2 regions of the Pseudomonas sp. MBLB4136 genome follow, and region 2 is predicted to be linked to the other one. Evidence: predicted binding sites of a transcription regulator. Region 2 holds the regulator's gene; the other holds the start of a gene.
What was found. The regulator FliA, encoded in region 2, starts transcription of late flagellar genes. The targets are predictions, from matches to a motif close to CTAAAGTTTNNNNNNNNNNNGCCGNTAA.
Positions count from the first base shown of each region.

Region 1 (4,420 bases), 800 kb from region 2:
GGCGGGCTGCAGGCTGGGTGCTGATGCGGGATGCTGGGCGAAGCGCTGCAGCCAGACCGTGTCGGCCACGATGAGGTGATTCAGCGTGCCCAGAATGGATCGGAAGAACGCACCTCTATCCTGTGCTATCGCCTCGGGCGATAGTTTTTCGGCGGCTGCGTAGACTTGGCCATTCATCCATTGGTTGTAACGGGCGAGCAGATCGAAGTGCTGTTGCAGGTTCATTGGAGTCCATTCCTCTGGGGGCGTGGGGTAATCGCCCTGATAGCTGGTCGCGCCCGGCGTGCAGCCTGAGGCTCAGGCTTCAGCAGCGGGCAGGGCGAAGTGACCCCTTTTGTATTGTTCCGGGAAAATAGCCCGATAACTCGGGCCGCGAAGGCAGGCGGGTCGAAAGACTCTGGCAGGGCGGACAGGCCTGGCTCGCAACGGGCGCGCCGCCAGGTGGCGGCGCGCCTCCGGCTCAGCGGTTGAAGCGTTCTACCAGGGAATACTGGCCTTGCGCCGTGGCCGTGAGCTCGCCGCTGAGCTGGACGGTGCTCTGGGCCTCGCCGGCGGTCTGGTCGGCCAGGTGGGCGATGTTGGTGATGTTCTGGTTGATCTCGTCGGCTACAGCGCTCTGCTCTTCGGCGGCAGCGGCGATCTGGTTGGCCATGTCGGCGATATTGGCCACCGCATCGCTGATTCCGGCGAGTGCCTGGTCGGCCTGCCGTACGCGCTCGACACCGTCATCCGCCTGCTTGCGGCCGATCTCCATGGTCATCACCGCCTCTTCGGCCGTGCGTTGCAGCTTGGCAATCAACTGATGGATCTGCCCGGTGGATTCGGCGGTACGCTGGGCCAGCGAGCGCACCTCGTCCGCCACCACGGCGAAGCCGCGGCCCATCTCGCCGGCGCGCGCCGCCTCGATGGCGGCGTTGAGGGCGAGCAGGTTGGTCTGGTCGGCGATGCCCTTGATGACGTCGACCACGCCGCCGATCTCGTTGCTGTCCTGGGCCAGGCGGGTGACGGTCTCGCCGGTCTCGCCGACGGACACCGAGAGGCGCTGGATGGCTTCGCGGGTTTCCGCAGCGATGTTGCGTCCCTCACTGGTCAGGCGGTTGGCTTCCTGGGTGGCGATCGCGGTGCGCGCCACGTTGCTCGCCACCTCCAGGGTGGTGGCGGCCATTTCGTTGATCGCGGTGGCGACCTGCTCGGTCTCCTGGCGTTGGCGATCGAGCCCGGACGAGCTGTTGCGCGCCAGGGTGTCGGCGCGCTTGGCCTGTTGGGTGAGGTACTCGGCACTGTCCTGCAAACGGGTCAGGCAGGTCTTCAGTCTGGCCTCCTGGCTGAGCATGGACATCTCCAGGCGTCCTTGGGCGCCGCGGCTGTCGGTGTACATCTGCGCGATCAACGGGTCGTTGGTGGTCTGTTCGGCCTGTTGCAGCAGGCGCTTCAGGCCGCGTCGTTGCCAGCTGAGGCCAGCCAGGCCGAGCGGCACGGAGAGCAGGGCGGCGAGCAGAAAGCCCCAGCCGGAGTCGAGCCAGGCGCCGAGCAGAAAGCCGAGCTGGCCGATCAGAATGAACGGCAGCCAGTCCTGCAGCACCGGCAGCCAGCTGTCGCTGCCCGGCACCGCCGACTTGCCGGCATTGAGCCGCTGGTACAGCGCCTCGGCGCGGCGTACCTGCTCGCTGCTCGGCTTGACCCGCACCGACTCGTAGCCGCTCACCTTGCCGTTCTCCAGGACCGGTGTGACATAGGCGTTGACCCAGTAGTAGTCGCCGTTCTTGCAGCGGTTCTTGACGATGCCCATCCACGGTCGCCCCTGCCTCAGGGTGTTCCACATGTGCTCGAACACGGCCGGCGGTACATCGGGGTGGCGCACCAGGTTGTGCGGCGCGCGCAGCAGTTCGTCACGGCTGAACCCGCTGACCTCGACGAAGGCGTCGTTGCAGTAGCTGATCTGGCCCTTGAGGTCGGTGGTGGAGATCAGCCGCTGCTGGGCCGGAAAGCTGCGTTCACGCTGGGTGATCGGTTGATTGTTGCGCATGGCTGAGGAGTCCCTGAAGGCGATACCGAATTGTCGGCTGCCGCGAGCGAAAGTTGAGGGCAAGAATAATGGCTGCGCGGCACGCCGTGTTGACCTAAATCAGCCATCTGGCGCCCGCGCTGTGGCAGGGCAGGGAGCCCTGCCACGCTGGACTCAGCTACCGGCGATGAGTTGTCGCAATACGTAATGCAGAATGCCGCCGGCCTTGAAGTACTCCACCTCGTTGACCGTGTCGATGCGGCACAGCACCTCGAAGCGTTCGGCCGATCCATCCTCGCGCCGTATCTCCACCGTCAGGTTCATGTGCGGGTGCAGTTCCACCCCGTCCAGGCCGCAGACACTCAGCGTCTCCTTGCCACTCAGTTGCAGGGTCTTGCGGTCCTGGCCGGCCTTGAACTGCAGGGGCAGCACGCCCATGCCGACCAGATTGGAGCGGTGAATGCGCTCGAAGCTCTCGGCAATCACCGCCTTGACCCCGAGCAGGTTGGTGCCCTTGGCCGCCCAGTCGCGGGAAGAACCGGTACCGTACTCCTTGCCGGCGACCACCAGAAGCGGCGTGCCGGCTTCCAGATAGCGCATCGCCGCGTCGAAGATCGCCAGTTTCTCGCCACTCGGCACATGCAGGGTGTTGCCACCTTCCTCGCCGCCGAGCATCTCGTTCCTGATGCGGATGTTGGCGAAGGTGCCACGCATCATCACCTCGTGGTTGCCGCGCCGCGAACCGTAGGAGTTGAAGTCCCTGGGTTCGACGCCCTGCTCGCGCAGGTAGCGCCCGGCCGGGCTGTCGGCCTTGATGTTGCCGGCCGGGGAGATGTGGTCGGTGGTCACCGAGTCGCCCAGCAGGGCGAGAATCCGCGCCTGGTGAATATCGCCGATATGGGGCGGGGCGCCGGCGATGTTCTCGAAGAAGGGTGGATGCTGGATGTAGGTGGAGTCGGCCTGCCAGGCGTAGGTGTCGGCGTCGGGTACCTGGATGGCCTGCCACTGCTCATCACCGGCGAAGACTTCGGCGTACTCCTTGTGAAACATCGCCGTATCGACCTTCTGGATGGCCTCGGCGATCTCCTTCTGGCTCGGCCAGATGTCTTTCAGGTACACCGGCTTGCCGTCCTTGCCATGGCCCAGCGGCTCCTCGCCGATGTGCATGCGCACGCTGCCGGCCAGGGCATAGGCCACCACCAGCGGCGGCGAGGCCAGCCAGTTGGTCTTCACCAGTGGATGCACGCGGCCCTCGAAGTTGCGGTTGCCCGACAGCACCGAGGCCACCGTCAGGTCGTTCTCCTGAATGGCCTTCTCGATAGGCTCGAGCAATGGGCCGGAGTTGCCGATGCAGGTGGTGCAGCCGTAGCCGACCAGGTCGAAGCCCAATTCATCCAGGTAGCGGGTGAGGCCTGCCGCCTTGAAGTAGTCGGTCACCACCTTGGAGCCGGGGGCCAGCGAGCTTTTCACCCAGGGTTTGCGCCTGAGGCCCTTCTCCACGGCGTTCTTGGCCAGCAGGCCGGCGGCCATCATCACGCTCGGGTTGGAGGTATTGGTGCAGGAGGTGATCGCCGCGATCACCACGGCGCCGTCCCTCAGCTTGTGGGTCTGGCCATCGTGCTGGTAATCGACCTCGCCGGCCTGCTCGGCGGCGCCGACCGCGGTACCGCCACCGCCCTCGTTGAGCAGGCGGTTTTCCTCCTTGGGACTGGGCTTCATCTGCAGGCCCATGAACTCATCGAAGGCCCTACTGACCTGGGACAAGGCCACCCGGTCCTGGGGGCGCTTGGGCCCGGCCAGGCAGGCCTCGACGCTATCCAGTTCGAGGGCCATGGTGTCGCTGAACACCGGCTCGTGGCCGGCCTCGCGCCACAGTCCCTGGGCCTTGCAATAGGCCTCGACCAGTTTGACGCGCTGCTCCGGCCGCCCCGATAGGCGCAGATAGCCCAGGGTGATCTCATCGACCGGGAAGAATCCGCAGGTCGCGCCGTATTCCGGCGCCATGTTGGCGATGGTCGCGCGGTCGGCCAGCGGCAGGTCGGCCAGGCCGTCGCCGTAGAACTCGACGAACTTGCCGACCACGCCCTTGCTGCGCAGCATCTGGGTGACGGTGAGCACCAGGTCGGTGGCGGTAATGCCTTCCTTTAGCTTGCCGGTGAGCTTGAAGCCTATGACCTCCGGGATCAGCATCGACACTGGCTGGCCGAGCATCGCCGCTTCCGCCTCGATGCCGCCGACGCCCCAGCCGAGCACGCCGAGGCCGTTGATCATGGTGGTGTGCGAGTCGGTGCCGACCAGGGTGTCCGGGTAGGCGAAGACCTGGCCGTCCTCTTCCTTGGTCCACACGGTGCGGCCGAGGTATTCCAGGTTGACCTGGTGGCAGATGCCGGTGCCCGGCGGTACCACGCTGAAATT
Region 1 covers NZ_CP196713.1:2,266,645-2,271,064, forward strand. The annotation lists gene ACSX1D_RS10420 (DinB family protein) at 1-225, opposite strand, end outside; gene ACSX1D_RS10425 (methyl-accepting chemotaxis protein) at 461-2,026, opposite strand; gene acnA (aconitate hydratase AcnA) at 2,180-4,420, opposite strand, start outside.
Region 1: the regulator FliA is predicted to act here: its motif matches at 2,057-2,084, upstream of ACSX1D_RS10425 (methyl-accepting chemotaxis protein).

Region 2 (4,420 bases):
CTACGCCGGGCGCCTCGGCAGGTTTGCTCGGCTCGGAAAATCTGCCCTTGCCATGCAGCTGATCGAGCAGGGCTTCGAATTCGTCGTCGGTGATCTCATCACCGCCCGCAGCCGCGGAGCCTGTCTCGGCCATGGCGGCAACGGGTACAGACGCCGCTGCCGACGCTGGCGCCGCCGCGCCGGCGCTTGCCGAGGCGACGGGGGGAACGAACTGGCCTTTGCCATGCAGCTGATCGAGCAGGGCTTCGAACTCGTCGTCGGTAATCTCGTCGGATGCCGCGGCGGGCGCGGCAGCGACGGCTGCGACCGCCGCCGTGCGTTCGGCCGCGCCGGGGGCGGCGAACTGCCCCTTGCCGTGCAGCTGATCGAGCAGCGCCTCGAACTCGTCGTCGGTGATCTCGTCGGCGCCGGCGGCACTTGCAGAGGCTTCGGCCGGCGCATCGTGCAGGGAGTCGAGCAACTGCTCGAACTCGCTGTCGGTGATATCCGTCGAGGCAGCCACCGCCTGTACCGGGGTCGGCTCCGGCTCCGCACGCACTTCGGCAGGGGCCTCCGGGGCGGCAGCCGGCTGGCTCGCCTCGTCGGCACTGGCGGGTTCGGCCAGGCGCGCCAACGCGGCCAGCAACGCCTCGCTGGCCGGCGTCGGCTCGGTCCGCTCGCGCACCTGGGCGAACATGCCATTGACCGCGTCGAGCGCCTCCAGCACCACATCCATCAACTCGGCGTCGACCCGTCGCTCACCCTTGCGCAGGATGTCGAAGACGTTCTCCGCGATATGGCAGCACTCCACCAGCTCATTGAGCTGGAGGAAGCCGGCGCCACCCTTGACGGTATGAAAGCCGCGAAAAATCGCGTTGAGCAGGCTCATATCGTCCGGGCGGCTCTCTAGCTCGACCAACTGTTCAGACAGTTGCTCGAGAATTTCGCCGGCCTCTACCAGGAAATCCTGGAGGATCTCTTCATCGGCGCCGAAGCTCATAAACGTGCTCCTAAAAACCTAAGCTGGAAAGCAGATCGTCGACGTCGTCCTGACATGCGGCGACGTCTTCACGCTTTTCGGCATTAATCTGCGGACCTTCACCATGGGAAGGCTCTTTTTGTTTGGCCAGCTCGGCGCGCAGCGCCTGATGGTCATGCTGGATACCGGCGAACTGGTCGACCTGACTGGCCATCAGCACCAGCTTGAGCAGGTTGCTTTCCACCTCGGTGACCAACTGGGTGACCCGCTTGATCACCTGGCCGGTCAGATCCTGGAAGTCCTGGGCGAGCAGAATGTCGTTGAGGTGCCCCGACAGCTTGGCACTGTCGCGCTCGCTGCGAGCCAGGAACAGCTCGATGCGCTTGGCCAGCTCGCGAAAGCCCTCGGCGCCCATTTCCCGACGCATGAAGCGCCCCCACTCGGCACTCAGGCCCTGGGCCTCGCTGCCGAGGTCGTTGACCAGTGGTGCACTCTGCTCGACCAGGTCCATGGTCCGGTTGGCGGCCTTCTCGGTCATCGTCACCACGTAGTTCAAGCGTTCGGTGGCATCGGTGATCTGCGAGACTTCCTGCGCATGGGGCACGCGCGGGTCAAGCTGGAAATTGACGATGGCGTTGTGCAGCTCGCGCGTCAGTTTGCCGACTTCGTGGTACAGACCACGGTCGCGGGCTTTGTTGAGTTCATTGATCAGCTGCACCGCATCGCCGAAGTTGCCTTGATCCAGGCTATCGACCAACTGGCGAGCATTTAACTTCAGGGTCGACTCGAGGTCGTCCTGCTGGGAATCATCGTGTTCCATAGCGCCCTCGCGGCAGACATCAGCCGTTGACCCGCTCGAAGATCTTTTCGATCTTCTCTTTCAGCACCTGGGCTGTGAACGGTTTGACTACATAACCATTCACTCCGGCCTGAGCGGCCTCGATGATCTGGTCGCGCTTGGCTTCCGCGGTAACCATCAGCACGGGCAAGTGCTTGAGCCGCTCATCTGCCCGAACCGCGCGCAACAGGTCGATACCGGTCATGCCAGGCATGTTCCAGTCGGTCACCAGGAAATCGAAACTGCCGCTGTGCAGCATCGGCAGCGCGGTGGTGCCGTCGTCGGCCTCTGCGGTATTGGTGAACCCCAAGTCACGCAGGAGGTTCTTGATGATCCGTCGCATCGTTGAGAAATCATCAACGATGAGGATTTTCATGTTCTTGTCCAAGTCGACCTCCGTACAGTCCTAAACGTAACCAGCCGCTGGCTACGCCCTTAATCGTGAAACCGGCCTGGCAGAGCGTTGTGCAACCACTGCACCGGCAATTTCCATCAGCGCCCTGCCCAGGGCTATCGCGCGCGCCACTCACCCAGTCGCGCACGCAGGCGTGACGCGCACTGGCTGTGTATCTGGCTGACTCGCGACTCGCTGACCCCCAGCACCTCGCCAATCTCCTTGAGATTCAGCTCCTCATCGTAATACAGCGCCAGCACCAGCCTCTCGCGTTCCGGCAGGTTGGCGATGGCATCGGCCAGGGCCGCCTGGAAGCGCTCGTCTTCCAGATCACGCGAAGGTTCATGATGGGTGGCATTGGCGTCTTCGCTCAGTGCGCCATGCTCGCCGTCCTGCAACAGGTCGTCGAAGCTGAACAGGCGACTGCCCAAAGTGTCGCCAAGAATGCCGTAGTAATCTTCGAGACTCAATTGGAGTTCGGCCGCAACCTCGTGATCTTTAGCGTCACGTCCGGTTCTGGCCTCAATTACCCGAATTGCGTCGCTGACCATGCGACTGTTGCGGTGCACCGAGCGTGGCGCCCAATCGCCCTTGCGCACCTCGTCGAGCATGGAGCCGCGAATGCGAATGCCGGCGAACGTCTCGAAACTGGCGCCCTTGCTGCCGTCATATTTCTTCGCCGCCTCGAGCAGGCCGATCATGCCGGCCTGGATCAGGTCATCCACCTGCACGCTGGCCGGCAGACGCGCCAGCAAGTGGTAGGCGATACGCTTGACCAAGGGCGCATGGCGCTCGATCAACTGATGCTGGGAATCTTGCCCTTGCGCCTTGTTATACATACGAAGTCCGGAGGCTGCTGTCATACCGCTGAGTCCGCGACCGGCTGATGCACCAGTCGTTCGACGAAGAATTCCAGATGACCGCGTGGGTTGGCCGGCAGCGGCCAGGCATCGACCTTCTGCGCGATCGCCTTGAATGCCAACGCGCACTTGGAGCGCGGAAACGCCTCATAGACCGCCCGCTGCTTCTGCACGGCCTTGCGTACCGACTCGTCGTAGGGCACCGCGCCGACATACTGCAGCGCGACGTCGAGGAAACGGTCGGTGACCTTGGTCAGTTTGGCGAACAGGTTGCGACCTTCCTGCGGGCTGTGGGCCATGTTGGCCAGCACGCGGAAGCGGTTCATGCCGTAGTCGCGATTGAGCAGCTTGATCAGGGCATAGGCGTCGGTGATCGAGGTCGGCTCATCGCAGACCACCACCAGCACTTCCTGGGCCGCGCGCACGAAGCTGACGACCGAGTCGCCGATGCCCGCCGCGGTATCGACGATCAGCACGTCCAGGTTTTCGCTGATATCGCTGAAGGCCTGGATCAGCCCGGCGTGCTGCATGGGCGAGAGCTGCACCATGCTCTGGGTGCCGGAGGCGGCCGGAACGATGCGGATGCCGCCCGGCCCCTGCAGCACCACGTCGCGCAGGTCGCACTCGCCGCTGATCACATCGGCCAGGGTGCGCTTGGCCGTCAGGCCCAGCAGCACGTCGATGTTGGCCAGCCCCAGGTCGGCGTCCATCAACATGACCCGGCGGCCGATATCGGCCAGGGCCAGGGCCAGGTTCACCGACACATTGGTCTTGCCGACGCCACCCTTGCCGCCGGTCACCGCAATCACCTGTACGGGATGCATACCCATGTTCTCTATACACCTTGTCTAAGGTCGACTGGATCCGCTTGCCTAAGCGTACCCCGCCAATCCGACACCAGGCCAACCCGCACCTCGTGCCACTGAGTCATTGCTGCCGCGCGGCTAACCGGCGCGGCGTGCCGGCTGCTGATAGAGGCCGGCGAACATCTCGGCCATCGCGTCTTCACTCGGATCTTCCGCGGACTGCAGGCCCACGGCCCGGCTCACCAGCTGGTGGTTGCGCGGCACCTGCAGGTCATCGGGAATGCGCGGGCCATCGGCCACATAGGCTACTGGCAGGCGTTGGCCAATTGCCAGACCCATGACCTCGCCGAGGCTGGTGGCCTCGTCGAGCTTGGTCAGGATGCAGCCGCTCAGGCCACAGCGCTTGTAGCTGTGATAGGCGGCTTTGAGTACCTGGCTCTGGCTGGTAGCCGCCATGACCAGGTAGTTGCGCGCCTTGATGCCGCGACTGGCCAGGGCTTCCAGCTGCATGCGCAGCGCCGGGTCGTTGGCCGGCAGGCCGGCGGTATCGATCAGCACCACGCG
Region 2 covers NZ_CP196713.1:3,067,254-3,071,673, forward strand. The annotation lists gene ACSX1D_RS13780 (chemotaxis protein CheA) at 1-979, opposite strand, end outside; gene ACSX1D_RS13785 (protein phosphatase CheZ) at 990-1,778, opposite strand; gene ACSX1D_RS13790 (chemotaxis response regulator CheY) at 1,798-2,172, opposite strand; gene fliA (RNA polymerase sigma factor FliA) at 2,307-3,053, opposite strand; gene fleN (flagellar synthesis regulator FleN) at 3,050-3,889, opposite strand; gene flhF (flagellar biosynthesis protein FlhF) at 3,995-4,420, opposite strand, start outside.